Regions from separate parts of the Streptomyces sp. NPDC005151 genome, predicted to be linked through region 2. Evidence: riboswitches for the same ligand, from Rfam matches in the RefSeq annotation. Region 2 holds a riboswitch; the other holds the start of a gene.
The links. A riboswitch is a leader RNA that binds a small molecule or an ion and turns the genes downstream of it on or off. The one in region 2 is predicted to bind cobalamin.
Positions count from the first base shown of each region.

Region 1 (7,196 bases), on a different contig from region 2:
GACGATGGTCACCGGGTCGGGGAAGTCGCCGGTCAGCAGGGCGGTGTACGCGGCGGTCGTGGCCGCGGTCGCACAGGCACCGGTCGTCCAGCCCGGCCGCAGACCGGTGTGTTTGAGTTGGGCGCTGCGCCCGCCCTTCGCCTCACTCATGTCTGGACCGATCCCATGCACGTACTCGTCCTCGGTGGCACCACGGAGGCCCGCCGTCTCGCCGAGCACCTGGCCGGGACGCTCCCGGCCGGGGCCCGGGTCACCAGTTCGCTGGCCGGCCGGGTGGCCAGTCCGAAGCTGCCTCCCGGCGAGGTGCGGGTGGGCGGGTTCGGCGGAGCCGACGGGCTCGCCGCGTGGCTGCGTACGCACCGGGTCGACGCGCTCATCGATGCCACCCATCCTTTCGCCGGGACGATCAGCTTCCATGCGGCGTCGGCCGCCGCCGCCGCCCATGTTCCCCTGCTCGCTCTGCGCCGCCCCGGCTGGGTGCCCACGGACGGCGACCGCTGGCAGCCGGTCGGCTCCCTGGCCGAGGCGGCGCAGGCGCTGCCCGGGCTCGGGCAGCGGGTCTTCCTGACCACGGGCCGGATGGGGCTCGCCGCCTTCGCCGGTCTCGACTCGCAGTGGTTCCTGATGCGGTCGGTGGACGCCCCCGACGGACCGCACCCGGCGCGGATGGAGGTCCTGCTGGACCGGGGGCCGTTCACCCTCGACGGGGAGCGCGAACTGATCCGCCGTCACCGCATCGATGTCCTCGTCACCAAGGACAGCGGGGGTGACGCCACCGCCCCGAAACTGACCGCGGCCCGGGAGGCCGGTGTTCCGGTGGTGGTGGTCCGCCGGCCGCCGGTCCCGGACGGCGTCCCCGTGGTCCCCACGCCGGAACTCGCCGTGGACTGGCTGTCCGGCCTGCTCGGCTGAGAGCCTGTCGGGTGACCTTCGATCGGAAAGCGGACGCGGTCTGGTGCGTGCGATTCCAAGGCGCCGAAAGGCCCTCGGATGGGGTCTCCCCTGCTCGAACGAAGCTGAGAGCTTGGGGAAGGAGCTACTAGGGCGTTTCGGCAACGCGGGAAGCGTGCGTGCCGGGGCGTGGCCGCCCGATCAGAGGTCACCCGACAGGCTCTGAGGCCGGGCCTCAGGCCTCCGGGTAGCGCCGCGGCGTCCACACGATCTGCTGACCGTCCCCCCGCCGCACCGACCGCGTCTGCGAGGAACCGACCAGCAGGATCGTCCGCATGTCGACCTCGGCCGGTTCCAGCTCCGCCAGGGTGACGATGCGTACGCTCTCCGAGGGCCCGCCCACATCCCGGCCCACCACCACCGGCGTATCCGGCGAACGGTGCTCCAGCAGCAGGTCACGGGCCTTGCCGACCTGCTCGGTGCGGGTGCGCGAACCCGGGTTGTACAGCGCCAGCACCAGGTCCGCCGCCGCGGCCGCGCGCAGCCGGGTGGCGATCACCTCCCACGGCTTGAGCCGGTCGGAGAGCGAGATCGTGGCGTAGTCGTGGCCGAGCGGCGCGCCCGCGCGGGCGGCGGCGGCGTTGGCCGCGGTCACCCCGGGCAGCACCCGCACGGGCACCTGCGCGTACGCGTCCTGCGAGGCGACCTCCAGCACGGCGGTCGCCATGGCGAAGATCCCCGGGTCGCCGCCCGAGACCACGGCCACGCGGCGTCCGCGCCGGGCCAGGTCGAGGGCGAACTCGGCACGCTCCGACTCCACCTTGTTGTCGGAGCCGTGGCGCGCCTGTCCCGGGCGGACCGGGACGCGGTCCAGGTACGTGGTGTAGCCGACGAGATCGTCGGCGGCGGCCAGCGCCCCGCGGGACTCCGGGGTCAGCCACAGCGGACCGGCGGGACCGGTCCCGACGACCACGACCTCACCCACGCGCTCCGCGTCCTCGGCCGCCTCCGGCCGGGGCGCGTCGATCCGGCTGGGCAGCACCGCAACAGCGAAGTACGGAACGGATTCCGGGTCGGTGTCCGCGAGATCGCCGGTGCGCTCCCCGGCCATGGTGGCGCGCTCCACGTAGTGCGCCTCGGCCAGCCGCCCGGAGGCCTCGAAGGCGCGCCGCACGGCGGGGAACGTGCGCCCGAGCTTCATCACCACGGCGGCGTCGGTGGCGGCCAGGCGGGCCGTCAGCTCCTCCTCCGGCAGCGTGCCGGGCAGGATCGTCAGCACCTCCTCGCCCTCGGCGAGCGGGGTGCCGAGCCGGGCGGCGGCGGCGCTGACCGACGTGACCCCGGGGATCACTTCGGTGGGATACCGGTCGGCGAGCCGCTTGTGCATGTGCATGTACGAGCCGTAGAACATCGGGTCGCCCTCGGCGAGCACCGCCACCGTCCGCCCGGCGTCCAGGTGCACCGCCAGCCGGTCCGCGGCCTCGCCGTAGAACTCCTCCATCGCACCCCGGTAACCGCCCGGATGGTCGGTCGTCTCCGTCGTGACCGGATAGACCAGCTTCTCCTCGATGTGGTCCGCGCGGATGTGCTCGGCGGCGATGGAGCGCGCGATGGACCGTCCGTGACGGGCGCTGTGATAGGCGATGACATCGGCCTCGGCGATGGTCTGCACGGCGCGTACGGTCATCAGTGCCGGATCGCCGGGACCGAGCCCTACCCCGTACAGCCGGCCCGTGTTCTGCTCGCTCACTCTTACTCTTCCTCGCTGGCGATCGCGTTGAGCGCGGCCGCGGCTATGGCGCTGCCGCCGCGACGGCCCCGTACGACCAGGTGTTCCAGACCGGACGGATGGTCGGCCAGGGCGTCCTTGGACTCGGCGGCTCCGACGAAGCCGACGGGCACACCGATGACGGCGGCCGGGCGCGGAGCGCCTTCCTCGATCATCTCAAGCAGCCGGAACAGGGCGGTCGGTGCGTTGCCCACGGCCACCACCGCCCCCTCCATGCGGTCCCGCCACAGCTCCATCGCGGCGGCGCTGCGGGTCGTGCCGAGCTTCCTGGCGAGATCGGGGACCGTGGGGTCCGACAGGGTGCAGATGACCTCGTTGCCGGCGGGCAGCCGCTTGCGGGTGACCCCGCTGGCGACCATGGCCACGTCGCACAGGATCGGCGCACCGGAGCGCAGCGCCGCGCGGGCACCGGCCACGACCCCCGGGGTGAAGTCGATGTCGCGTACGAGGTCGACCATGCCGCAGGCGTGGATCATGCGGACCGCGACCTGGCTGACGTCGGCGGGCAGCCCCGCGAGATCCGCCTCGGCGCGGATGGTGGCGAAGGACTGGCGGTAGATCGCCGGTCCGTCCTTCTCGTACTGGAACACGGTGGTTTCGCTCTCTCCGGTCGGTGGTCGGGCTGCAGCGCCCTCGGGTCGGTGGTTCAGGTACGGGTGCGGCGGGCGGCGTTCACCGCGGCGGCCAGGTCGGACGGGCTGCCGTGGACCGTCACGGGAGCGCCCCGTTCGCCGCCACGGACCTGGGCCACCTGGTGCCCGCCGGGAACGGCGACGACGTCGGCCCAGGCGCCCTTGGGGTGACCGCAGCGGCGTTCGCAGCCGGACCAGTGGACGGGGAGCTGCCCGGCAACGCGCTCTCCGGCGGTCCGTACGAAGGCCTCCGCGTCGCCCCGCACATCTGCCAGGGACTTCGCACAGCCGGGCCGGCCGATGCACGCACCGACCCCCGTCCACGCGGAACCGGGCCCGACGATCAGTCCGGCCGCGCCCCATTCGCGCAGCCGCGCCGCCGCGCCGCCGGGCGTCACGCCCGTCACGACGACGCTCCGCCACGGGGTCAGCCGCAGCTCGCGGCCCACGCGGGACAGGCTCGTCCACTGCGCACCGGTGAGCCGCCCGAGCGGCGCCCCCACACAGGCCGCGTTGCCGACGACGCCGTACGCGGGCTCCTGCGCCGCCGTCGCCGGCGGTACGCGCTCCGCAGCACCGGCCACCCGCAGCGCCGCCCTCACCGGCTCCAGCAACTCTTCGGCAACGAAAGGCAGTTCGCTCACCCGCCAGGCGCCCGTCTCCTGCGCCGCCTCCAGAAACGTCTCGGCGGCGATGAGCGCCGCGCGCGGCGCATCGTCCCCGGAGACCCTCAGCACTGCCTCCGCAGCCCCGATCCGCAGGAGCGCGCTCCCGTCGCTCTGCCCCAGCAACGTCACATCCGCACCCAGGGCATCGACGTCACCACGGCCGTCGTCCAGCGCGAAGAGAAAGCGGCCGGACAGCCCGGCCGCTTTGTCACTTCCGCACAACAGCGCGTCCAGCGCGGTCAGCCACGGCCGGACATCCCGGTGGCCCCGGCCGTCGAGCCCGGAGAGCGGGGAGGCCACGACATTGCGTATCCGCTCATGGCTCCGGGACGGCAGCAGCCCCGCCCCGCCCAGGAGTTCGGCGAGCCGTCCGCCGCACTCCCGGCCGAGGCCGCGCAACTGGACATTGCCCCGCGAAGTGAGATGCAGCTCACCGTCGCCCAACTCCCGCGCGGCACCGTGGAGCGCGTCCGCCTGTCGGGCAGTCAGCACGCCACCGGGGATCCGGACCCGCGCCAGCGCCCCGTCGTCCGCCCGGTGGAGCCGCAGCGACCCCGGGCAGGCATCGCCACGGTCACGGGAGACGGGCTCCCCCGGGGCCGATGGCGGGGTGTCGGAAGTGGACATGGCGGCGAGCATACCGACCATCATTCTGAGCTGTATGAATCCCATCGGTCTAAGGCCCTTACTATGCCTAGCAGCGGGCCACCCGGCCCGGCATCGCCTAAGAGCCTGTCGGGTGACCTCTGATCGGGCGGCCACGCCCTGGCACGCACGCTTCCCGCGTTGCCGAAATGCCCTAGTAGCTCCGCTACGAGGGCCTTCCGGCGCCTTGGAATCGCACGCACCAGACCGCGTCCGCTTTCCGATCGAAGGTCACCCGACAGGCTCTAAGACGGCGATAGGGGAGGAAGCCCGGTGCGAGTCCGGCGCGGTCCCGCCACTGTGAGTCCGGCCTGAGCGGCCGGGCGAGTCAGGAACTCCCTTCCCCGAGCTCTCGACCCCGCTCGAGCAGGGGAGACCTCATTCCGACACCGCCCGGGGCGTGGACACCCCGAGGAAGGCCCGACGCCGCATGATCCTGCTCCTGTCGACGTCCGACACCGACCTGCTCAGCGCCCGCGCCGCGGACGGTCCGGTGACCTACCGCTACGCCAACCCCTCGCGCCTGCCGCTCGACGAACTCCCCGCTCTTCTCGACGGCACCGACCTCGTCGTCGTACGCCTCCTCGGTGGTGTCCGCGCCTGGCAGGAAGGGCTCGACCAGGTCCTCGCCACCGGCAGGCCGGTCGTCGTCCTCACCGGCGAACAGGCCCCCGACGCCCAGCTGATGGCTGCCTCCACCGTCCCGATCGGCATCGCCGCCGAGGCCCACGCCTACCTGGCGCACGGCGGCCCGGCCAACCTGGACCAGCTGGCCCGGTTCCTCTCCGACACCGTGCTGCTGACCGGCCACGGCTTCGAACCCCCGGCGCCCGCACCGTCCTGGGGGCCCCTGGAGCGCACTGCGCGCGCCACCGACGGCCCGACCATCGCGGTGCTCTACTACCGCGCCCACCACATGAGCGGGAACACGGCGTTCGTCGACACGCTCTGCCGGGCGGTCGAGGACGCGGGCGCCCGCGCCCTCCCCTTGTACGTCGCCTCGCTGCGTACCCCGGAACCCGCACTCATCGACGAACTGCGCGCAGCCGACGCCATCGTCACCACCGTCCTCGCCGCGGGCGGCACCCGGCCCGCCGAGGCATCGGCGGGCGGCGACGACGAGTCCTGGGACGCCGGTGCGCTCACCGGACTCGACGTACCGATCCTGCAGGCTCTCTGCCTGACCAGCTCGCGCAGCGACTGGGAGGACAACGACGAGGGCGTCTCCCCGCTCGACGCGGCCAGCCAGATCGCGGTCCCCGAGTTCGACGGCCGGCTGATCACCGTCCCGTTCTCCTTCAAGGAGATCGATGAGGACGGGCTGCCCGCGTACGTCGCCGACACCGAACGCGCCGCACGCGTCGCCGGAATCGCCGTACGCCACGCACGGCTGCGCCACATCCCGGCCGGGGACAAGCGCCTGGCACTCGTCCTCTCCGCCTACCCGACCAAGCACTCCCGTATCGGCAACGCCGTCGGCCTCGACACCCCCGCCAGCGCCGTCGCCCTGCTGCGGCGGCTGCGCGCCGAGGGCTACGACTTCGGCCCCGAGGACGAACTCCCCGGCCTGGTCTCCGGCGACGGCGACGAGCTGATCTACGCCCTGATCGAGGCCGGTGGCCACGACCAGGAGTGGCTGACCGAGGAGCAGCTGGCCCGCAACCCGGTCCGGATCCCGGCCGCCGACTACCGGCGCTGGTACGCCACGCTCCCGGACGAACTCCGCGACGCCGTCGAGCGGCACTGGGGTCCGCCGCCCGGCGAGATGTTCGTGGACCGCTCCCGCAACCCGGAGGGCGACATCGTGCTCGCCGCCCTGCGCCGCGGGAACCTCCTCATTCTCATCCAGCCGCCGCGCGGCTTCGGCGAGAACCCGATCGCGATCTACCACGACCCCGATCTGCCGCCCTCGCACCACTACTTGGCCGCGTACCGCTGGATCGCGGCGGCGCAGGACGACGGCGGTTTCGGGGCCGACGCGATGATCCACCTCGGCAAGCACGGCAACCTGGAGTGGCTGCCCGGCAAGAACGCGGGCCTGTCCGCCGCCTGCGGCCCGGACGCCGCACTGGGCGATCTCCCGCTCGTCTACCCGTTCCTGGTGAACGACCCGGGCGAGGGCACGCAGGCCAAGCGCCGCGTCCACGCCACCCTGATCGACCATCTCGTGCCGCCGATGGCCCGCGCGGACAGCTACGGCGATATCGCGCGCCTGGAGCAACTCCTCGACGAACACGCCCAGATCGCCGCGATGGACCCGGCGAAACTGCCCGCGATCCGCGCCCAGATCTGGACCCTGATCCAGGCCGCCAAGCTCGACCACGACCTGGGGCTCGACGACCGCCCGGACGACGAGGGTTTCGACGAGTTCATCATGCATCTCGACGGCTGGCTCTGCGAGATCAAGGACGCCCAGATCCGAGACGGCCTGCACGTCCTGGGCGGCGCCCCGGCCGGTGCGGACCGGGTCAATCTGGTCCTGGCGATCCTGCGCGCCCGCCAGATCTGGGGCGGTACGGCGTCGCTGCCCGGCCTGCGCGAGGCACTCGGGCTGGACGAGTCCGCTGCCAC
Region 1 covers NZ_JBSFYR010000017.1:72,010-79,205, reverse strand. The annotation lists gene ACWD6R_RS12715 (cobalt-precorrin-5B (C(1))-methyltransferase) at 1-150, opposite strand, end outside; gene ACWD6R_RS12710 (cobalt-precorrin-6A reductase) at 166-912, shown strand; gene ACWD6R_RS12705 (precorrin-2 C(20)-methyltransferase) at 1,127-2,641, opposite strand; gene ACWD6R_RS12700 (precorrin-8X methylmutase) at 2,644-3,270, opposite strand; gene cobG (precorrin-3B synthase) at 3,327-4,619, opposite strand; cobalamin riboswitch at 4,837-4,982, shown strand; gene cobN (cobaltochelatase subunit CobN) at 5,056-7,196, shown strand, end outside.
Region 1: another riboswitch for cobalamin. It lies ahead of cobN (cobaltochelatase subunit CobN); the one in region 2 lies ahead of ACWD6R_RS10965 (ribonucleoside-diphosphate reductase subunit alpha).

Region 2 (7,196 bases):
CTCCGGGGCAGACGTAAGCGGGGGAAGCCGTGCTTGTCGGCGCGGGTGCGGGCGTACGCACCTCGTCCTGTGCAACCGACGATCAGCACCTGCGATGGATGGCGGGTGATGGCATCGACCTTGCCTACGGCGAGGGCGTCGTGGGTGTGAGTCTTGGGCAGACGGTTGCGGATGCGATTCCACTTGGTGCGTCCGCCGGAGGAGACGTGGGTTCGCCAACGGGCATCGAGGGCACGCCACAACGCCCATCTGGTGCTGTTGACGGCGGCGGCATCTGTCAGAGGCGCCTTCGCCTGGGCGAGAATCTTCGCGAGCCGCTGGGGTTTGCGTGCCAGGAACTCTTCGACCGGGGTGTTGTCCTTGGCTTGATTGCAGGGAATGCAGGCCAAGGTGAGATTGGAGATTCGATCGGTGCCGCCCCGCGAGCGGGGGCGGATGTGATCGATATTCAGAGGCACGCCGGTAGCTCCGCAGTAGGCGCAGGCGTGGTGCCACTTGGCGAGGAGGTACTCACGGGCCTCGCAGCCGGCGAGTGTGCCCTGCTGATACTCGATGCCGTCCATGGAGTCCCTCCCGAGAGTGAGGGCGTGGGTGTCGAACGCCGCACGTTCCATGTGCACCGTTCTCACCGGAGTCCAGCGAGTGAGTCTCTCCAGCCAGGCGAGAGTGGTGTCCACCCGATGGCGCAATGAGGGAGGGAGCCAACCAGCCGTAACAGCACGGTTGTTGAAGCGCGGAGCGCGGTGGCGCAGATTCGCCGAACGCCGCCGACGCCGGAAAGCGGCACGCTGGAGCATCTTCTTGCGGATGGTTGTGCCCCGATGATCGAGCTGAAGCGCGAATCGGCCTTGTCGCTCACCAGCGAGTGCGGTGAACAACGCGACCCCTGTGTGCCTGCTGCCAGGATCGATACCGATCTCCACTCCGTCCACCACGGATTCGACGATGGTGCGGTCCCTCGGACGGATCACAAACGGCGTGTGCCGGTGTACAACTGCCCGCCCCGCCCCCAGCAGTTTCCGCGCGCGGGCTGGACTGCACGGCTGCAACGGTATGCCGTGTTTATCGATGACAAACACGTATGGATGGGCCTCACGACCCTCCTCCCGGACCGGATGGTCCGAGGTTACGCGCCCGGCGGCAGGTGAACTGCCGGGCGTCTCCCCTCGCACATGTCCCGTACCGGATGCCGGGTTGCGGCGCCCGGCTCCCGTTTCGTCCATGCTCCTGAGGTTGTCTGCTGAGCCGGGTTCCAGAGCCGACTGCTGAGGAAGCACAGTCGGGTGGGTCTGCTGTCCTGTACGGAACGTAGCCACCAAGGTCACCTCCTTCTTGGTGATGGCTGGTGCTGGTCACAGCAGGCGTCGGCCGCAAGGGCCGACGCCTCCCACTCTTCGAGCGGAGAAGCCTGTGACTACTGGCAGGCCTCGCAGCTCTCCGGGTTCTCCAGAGAACAGGCGACCGCTTCGGTCGTACTGTCCAACTGCTGTGCGGGGATCGAAGTTACGGACGATGCCGCACGGGCGATCCGCGTCGCCGGGCGCGAGCGCAGGTAGTACGTCGTCTTCAGCCCCTGCTTCCAGGCGTACGCGTACATCGAGGAGAGCTTGCCGATCGTCGGCGTCTCCAGGAACAGGTTCAGCGACTGGCTCTGGTCCAGGAACGGCGTACGCGCCGCCGCCATGTCGATCAGACCGCGCTGCGGGATCTCCCATGCCGTGCGGTACAGCGCCCGTACGTCCTCCGGGATCCAGGCGAAGCCCTGCACCGAGCCGCTCGCCTCGCGCAGCGCCTCGCGGGTCCGCGCGTCCCACACGCCCAGCTGCTTCAGCTCGTTCACCAGATAGGCGTTGACCTGGAGGAACTCACCGCTGAGCGTTTCGCGCTTGAAGAGGTTGGAGACCTGCGGCTCGATGCACTCGTACACCCCGGCGATCGAGGCGATCGTGGCGGTCGGAGCGATGGCGAGCAGCAGAGAGTTGCGCATGCCGGTCTTCGCGATCCGGGCGCGCAGCGCGTCCCAGCGCTCCGGCCAGCTCAGCTCGGTGTCGTAGTGGTCGGGGTGCAGCACGCCGCGGGCGGCACGCGTCTCGGACCAGGCGGGCAGCGGACCGGACCGCTCGGCGAGGTCGCAGGACGCCTCGTACGCGGCGAGCATGATCCGCTCGGAGATTTTCGTGGAGAGCGCGCGGGCCTCGGGGGAGTCGAACGGCAGCCGCAGCCGGAAGAAGACGTCCTGGAGCCCCATCGCGCCCAGCCCCACCGGACGCCAGCGGGCGTTGGAGCGGCCGGCCTGCTCGGTCGGGTAGAAGTTGATGTCGACGACCCGGTCGAGGAACGTCACGGCGGTACGGACGGTGGAGTCCAGCCGCTCCCAGTCGATGTCGCCGTCGGCCACGAACGAACCGAGGTTGACCGAACCGAGGTTGCAGACGGCGGTCTCGCCGTCGTCGGTGACTTCGAGGATCTCGGTGCACAGGTTCGACGAGTGGACGACGCGACCCGGCTCGGCGGTCTGGTTGGCCGTCCGGTTGGAGGCGTCCTTGAACGTCATCCAGCCCTGACCGGTCTGCGCGAGCGTCCGCATCATCCGGCCGTACAGCTCACGCGCGGGCATCGACTTGCGGGCCAGGCCCCTGGCCTCGGCGGCCCGGTACGCGGCGTCGAACTCGTCACCCCAGAGGTCGACCAGTTCCGGCACGTCGGCGGGGGAGAACAGCGACCAGTCGCCGTCCGCGTCGACCCGGCGCATGAACTCGTCCGGGATCCAGTGCGCCAGGTTGAGGTTGTGCGTACGCCGCTGGTCCTCGCCCGTGTTGTCGCGCAGCTCCAGGAATTCCTCGATGTCCGCGTGCCACGTCTCCAGGTAGACGGCGGCGGCGCCCTTGCGGCGGCCGCCCTGGTTCACTGCGGCGACCGAGGCGTCGAGCGTCTTCAGGAACGGCACGATGCCGTTGGAGTGCCCGTTGGTGCCGCGGATCAGCGAACCGCGGGCGCGGATCCGGGAGTACGAGAGGCCGATGCCGCCCGCGTGCTTGGACAGCCGCGCCACCTGGTGGTAGCGGTCGTAGATGGAGTCGAGCTCGTCCAGCGGCGAGTCCAGCAGATAGCAGGAGGACATCTGCGGGTGCCGGGTGCCGGAGTTGAAGAGTGTGGGGGAGGAGGGGAGGTAGTCGAGGCGGCTCATCAGGCCGTACAGCGAGGCGACCTCGTCCAGTGCGCGCACCGACTCGTCCTCGGCGAGACCGGCGGCGACGCGCAGCATGAAGTGCTGCGGCGTCTCGATGACCTGGCGGGTGAGCGGGTGGCGCAGCAGATAGCGGCTGTGCAGTGTCCGCAGCCCGAAGTAGCCGAACCGGTCGTCGGCGCCGTCGGCGAGGGACTGCTCGACCAGCGCGTCGAGCCGGGCCGCGTGGAGCGCCACGAACGCGGCCGTACGGTCCGCGATCAGACCCTCGCGGTGGCCGACGGCGACCGAGGCGGAGAACGACAGTGCGCCCTGACCGGCCGCCTCGTCCGCGATGGTGCGGGTCAGGAGGCGGGCGGCGAGCCGGGAGTACGCGGGGTCCTCGGCGATCAGACCCGCGGCGGCCTCGGTGGCCAGCGCGCGCAACTCCGCCTCGTCCGACGCGGCGTTGCGGCCGCGCAGCGCGGCGGCGGCGACTCGGCCGGGGTCGGTGTCCGGCAGATCGGCAGTGAGGTCGGTCAGGGTCCGCAGCAGTGCGGTCCCGGGTCCGTCGTTCGTGGTTCCCGCGGACTCGGCGACTGAAGCCGGATCGGCTGGCGCGATGGTCACGTGGTGCTCTCCCTCGCTCGGCTCGGGGCCGGCGGGGGAGCGGGGCAGCCGCGTGGAGGCATGCCCGAAGAAGGAAGGCAGCACTGCGTGCGGCGTCCACCGGCCCATCCGCGAGGCCCGGACGTCTGGGCGTCCGGATCGGTCGAGCCGGACGCGCTGTCGGCAGGTCCTCGGACTTTCAGGGTGCGCAAAAGGGCACCGAATATACCGTTGCGGGACAGTTCCGGATTCGCACCGGATTTCCCTGCGGCGACAGCGAGCACGAGCATACATGTGGGGGCCGCCTGATGAGGTGGCCCCCACATGTTGTGTCGCGTCGGTTCAGAGGCTCAGGCTGTACGTGAGCAGCGGGAGGCCTGGAATGGGATCCCAGTCGCGCGCCGGAGTCCGTAGGAAGCCCAGGCGGCGGTAGACCCGGTGGGCCGCGAGCATGGTCGGTGTCGTCGACAGGACGAGCCGCGCGACGCCGTCCGTACCCCGGGCCCGGTCGATACAGGCCCGCACGAGCGCCTCGCCCGCCCCGAGGCCGCGCGCCGCCCGTGCGACGGCGAGCATCCGGAACTCGGCCTCGTCGGGGCCGGCAATGTCGGCCCACGGGTTGCCGGGCGGTGCGTACGTGACTCCGCCGAGGAGCGTGCCGTCGGCACCGACGGCGACGAGCACGTCGGCCTCGGCCGCGCGACGGGGCACGTCCCGGAGCTTTTCGAGATACGGGTCGTCGGCGCCGAAGTCGAGCAGGCCGTCGTCGAGGTAGGCGTGGGCGGTGATCTCCCCGAGGGCGGTGTGTTCCGCGGGGGCGATCGGGCGGATCGACAGGTCCATGCTGGGAGTGTGCCGTACGGGTGGGTTGGGGTGGGGTGGTGCCGGACGGGCGCGGTGCAGCCCGTCCGGCGAGGGAACTAGTGCCCCTCCCGGCAAGCTTTGCCCCGTCGCGCCGCCCAGCACGCCCGCTCGCCGCGTTGGCCAAAAGCCCTGGTGGCTCCTTCCCCAAGCTCTCAACTTCGTTCGAGCAGGGGAGACCCCATCCAAGGACTTCCGGCCGCCTTGCGATCGCACGCACTGGACGACGCTCCCTATGGGGCAAACATTGCCGGTCACGGCACTAGTTGGCGGACGGGCTCGCGTCGGGTGACGGGCTCGACTCGGGCCTGGCCGAGGGGAGTTCCACCCGGACGTCCGGGTCGCCCGCGTCCGCCGTGTAGTCCGCCGGGGAGGTCTCGTCGACGCCCGCCGGGGCCTTCACCGCGTTCAGGACGAACGTCAGCACCACGGTCACCACGGCGTTCAGCACGAACGCCGTCAGACCGATGTAGCCGATCTCGCCGATCCCCGGAATCTCCTTCGAGGAGCCGCCGAAGTGCGCCTGGGTCGGGCTCGCCACTCCGTACGCGGCGAGCGTGCCGTACACCATGCCGACCGCCCAGCCCGCTAGCAGCGCCCAGCGGTGGAACCACCGGGTGAACAGGCCGCCGACCAGTGCCGGGAACGTCTGCAGGATCCAGATCCCGCCGAGCAGCTGGAAGTTGATCGCGACCGTCTTGTCCATGGTGAGGACGAAGACGAGCGCACCGACCTTCACCAGCAGCGACACCAGCTTGGAGACCTTCGTCTCCTGGGCCGGGGTCGCGTCGGGCTTCAGGAAGTCCTTGTAGATGTTCCGGGTGAAGAGGTTTGCCGCGGCGATCGACATGATCGCGGCGGGGACCAGCGCGCCGATGCCGATCGCAGCGAACGCCACGCCGGCGAACCAGTCGGGGAACATGTTCTCGAACAGCTGCGGGATCGCCAACTGTCCGTTCTCCACCTTGACTCCGGCGGCGATCGCCATGAAGCCGAGCAGCGCCAGCAGGCCCAGCATCAGCGAGTACAGCGGCAGGATCGTGGTGTTCCGCCGGATCACCTCACGGCTGCGGCTGGAGAGCGTCGCCGTGATCGAGTGCGGGTACATGAAGAGGGCGAGCGCCGACCCCAGGGCCAGGGTCGCGTAACCCCATTGGCCGGGATCGGCCGGCGCGAGGGCGCCGCGCGGTTTGCCGGTTGCGGGGTTGGTCTGCGAGAAAGCGTGGCCCGCCTTGGCGAAGATGTCGTCGAAGCCGCCCAGCTTGATCGGGATGTAGATGATCGCCACCGTGATGACCAGGTAGATCAGCCCGTCCTTGACGAACGCGATCAGCGCGGGGGCGCGCAGCCCGGAGGAGTACGTGTACGCGGCGAGCACCGCGAACGCGATCAGCAACGGCAGGTCCTTGACGAACCAGTTGGTGTTCTCGCCGCCGCCGACGCCCATCACGTCCAGCACCGCCTGGATGCCGACGAGCTGGAGCGCGATGTACGGCATGGTGGCGAGGATGCCGGTGACGGCGACCGCCAGCGACAGACCCTTCGATCCGAAGCGACCTCGGACGAAGTCCGAGGTGGTGATGTACCCGTGCTTGTGCGAGACCGACCACAGGCGCGGCAGGAAGGTGAAGATCAGCGGGTACACGAGGATGGTGTACGGGACCGCGAAGAAGCCGGCCGCTCCCGCTGCGTAGATCGCGGCGGGTACGGCGACGAAGGTGTACGCGGTGTACAGGTCGCCGCCGAGCAGGAACCAGGTGACCCAGGTGCCGAACGACCTGCCGCCCAGGCCCCATTCGTCGAGACTGGCCTCGTTCTCGGCCTTGCGCCAGCGCGCGGCCATGAAGCCGATGACCGTGACGGCCAGGAAGAAGAAGATGAAGACGCCGAGTGCGACGCCGTTCACGCCGTCCTTCATGCCGACGCACCCCCCTTGCGGGCGCGCTGGTCACGCTGCCAGAGCTTGTACGCGACCATCGTGAGCGCCGTGGAGATCAGCACCCAGACCATCTGGTACCAGTAGAAGAACGGGATGCCGATGAAGGTGGGGTCCACCTTCGCGTATGAACCCACCCAGAGCATCGCCACGAACGGGGTGGCGAGGCAGAGGGCGATGAGTACTCTCGCCGGTGTGACTGTCGGTGGTTTCGTGTCTGTTTCTTCGCGCATGTGGCGACTCCGTCCCCTCGCTGATCACCTGTTGTAATGCGCAGGAAATCTAGGGGAGTGTTCCGGCCATCGTCACCCCCTGTCCGCATTGCGGTCCGGCAACGGTGTGGCGGAGCCGCTGGAGGGATTCTGTCCGGGGGACCGACTCCTGATGCTCTGTCCGGGTCCGGACAGTTGTCCGGTCAGGAGCCGGTCCGCGGATTCAGTCGGTCGGCCGCTTCAGACGCGCCACGAACTTGTAGCGGTCGCCGCGGTACACCGACCGCACCCACTCGACCGGTTCGCCGTGTCCGTCCAGGGAGTGACGGGACAGCATGAGCATCGGCAGGCCGACGTCCGTACCGAGCAGACCGGCTTCGCGCGGGGTGGCGAGCGAGGTCTCGATCGTCTC
Region 2 covers NZ_JBSFYR010000014.1:67,189-74,384, reverse strand. The annotation lists gene iscB (RNA-guided endonuclease IscB) at 1-1,223, opposite strand, end outside; gene ACWD6R_RS10965 (ribonucleoside-diphosphate reductase subunit alpha) at 1,415-3,796, opposite strand; adenosylcobalamin-variant (AdoCbl-variant) riboswitch at 3,953-4,052, opposite strand; gene ACWD6R_RS10960 (GNAT family N-acetyltransferase) at 4,118-4,618, opposite strand; gene mctP (monocarboxylate uptake permease MctP) at 4,899-6,554, opposite strand; gene ACWD6R_RS10950 (DUF3311 domain-containing protein) at 6,551-6,805, opposite strand; gene ACWD6R_RS10945 (GntR family transcriptional regulator) at 7,008-7,196, opposite strand, start outside.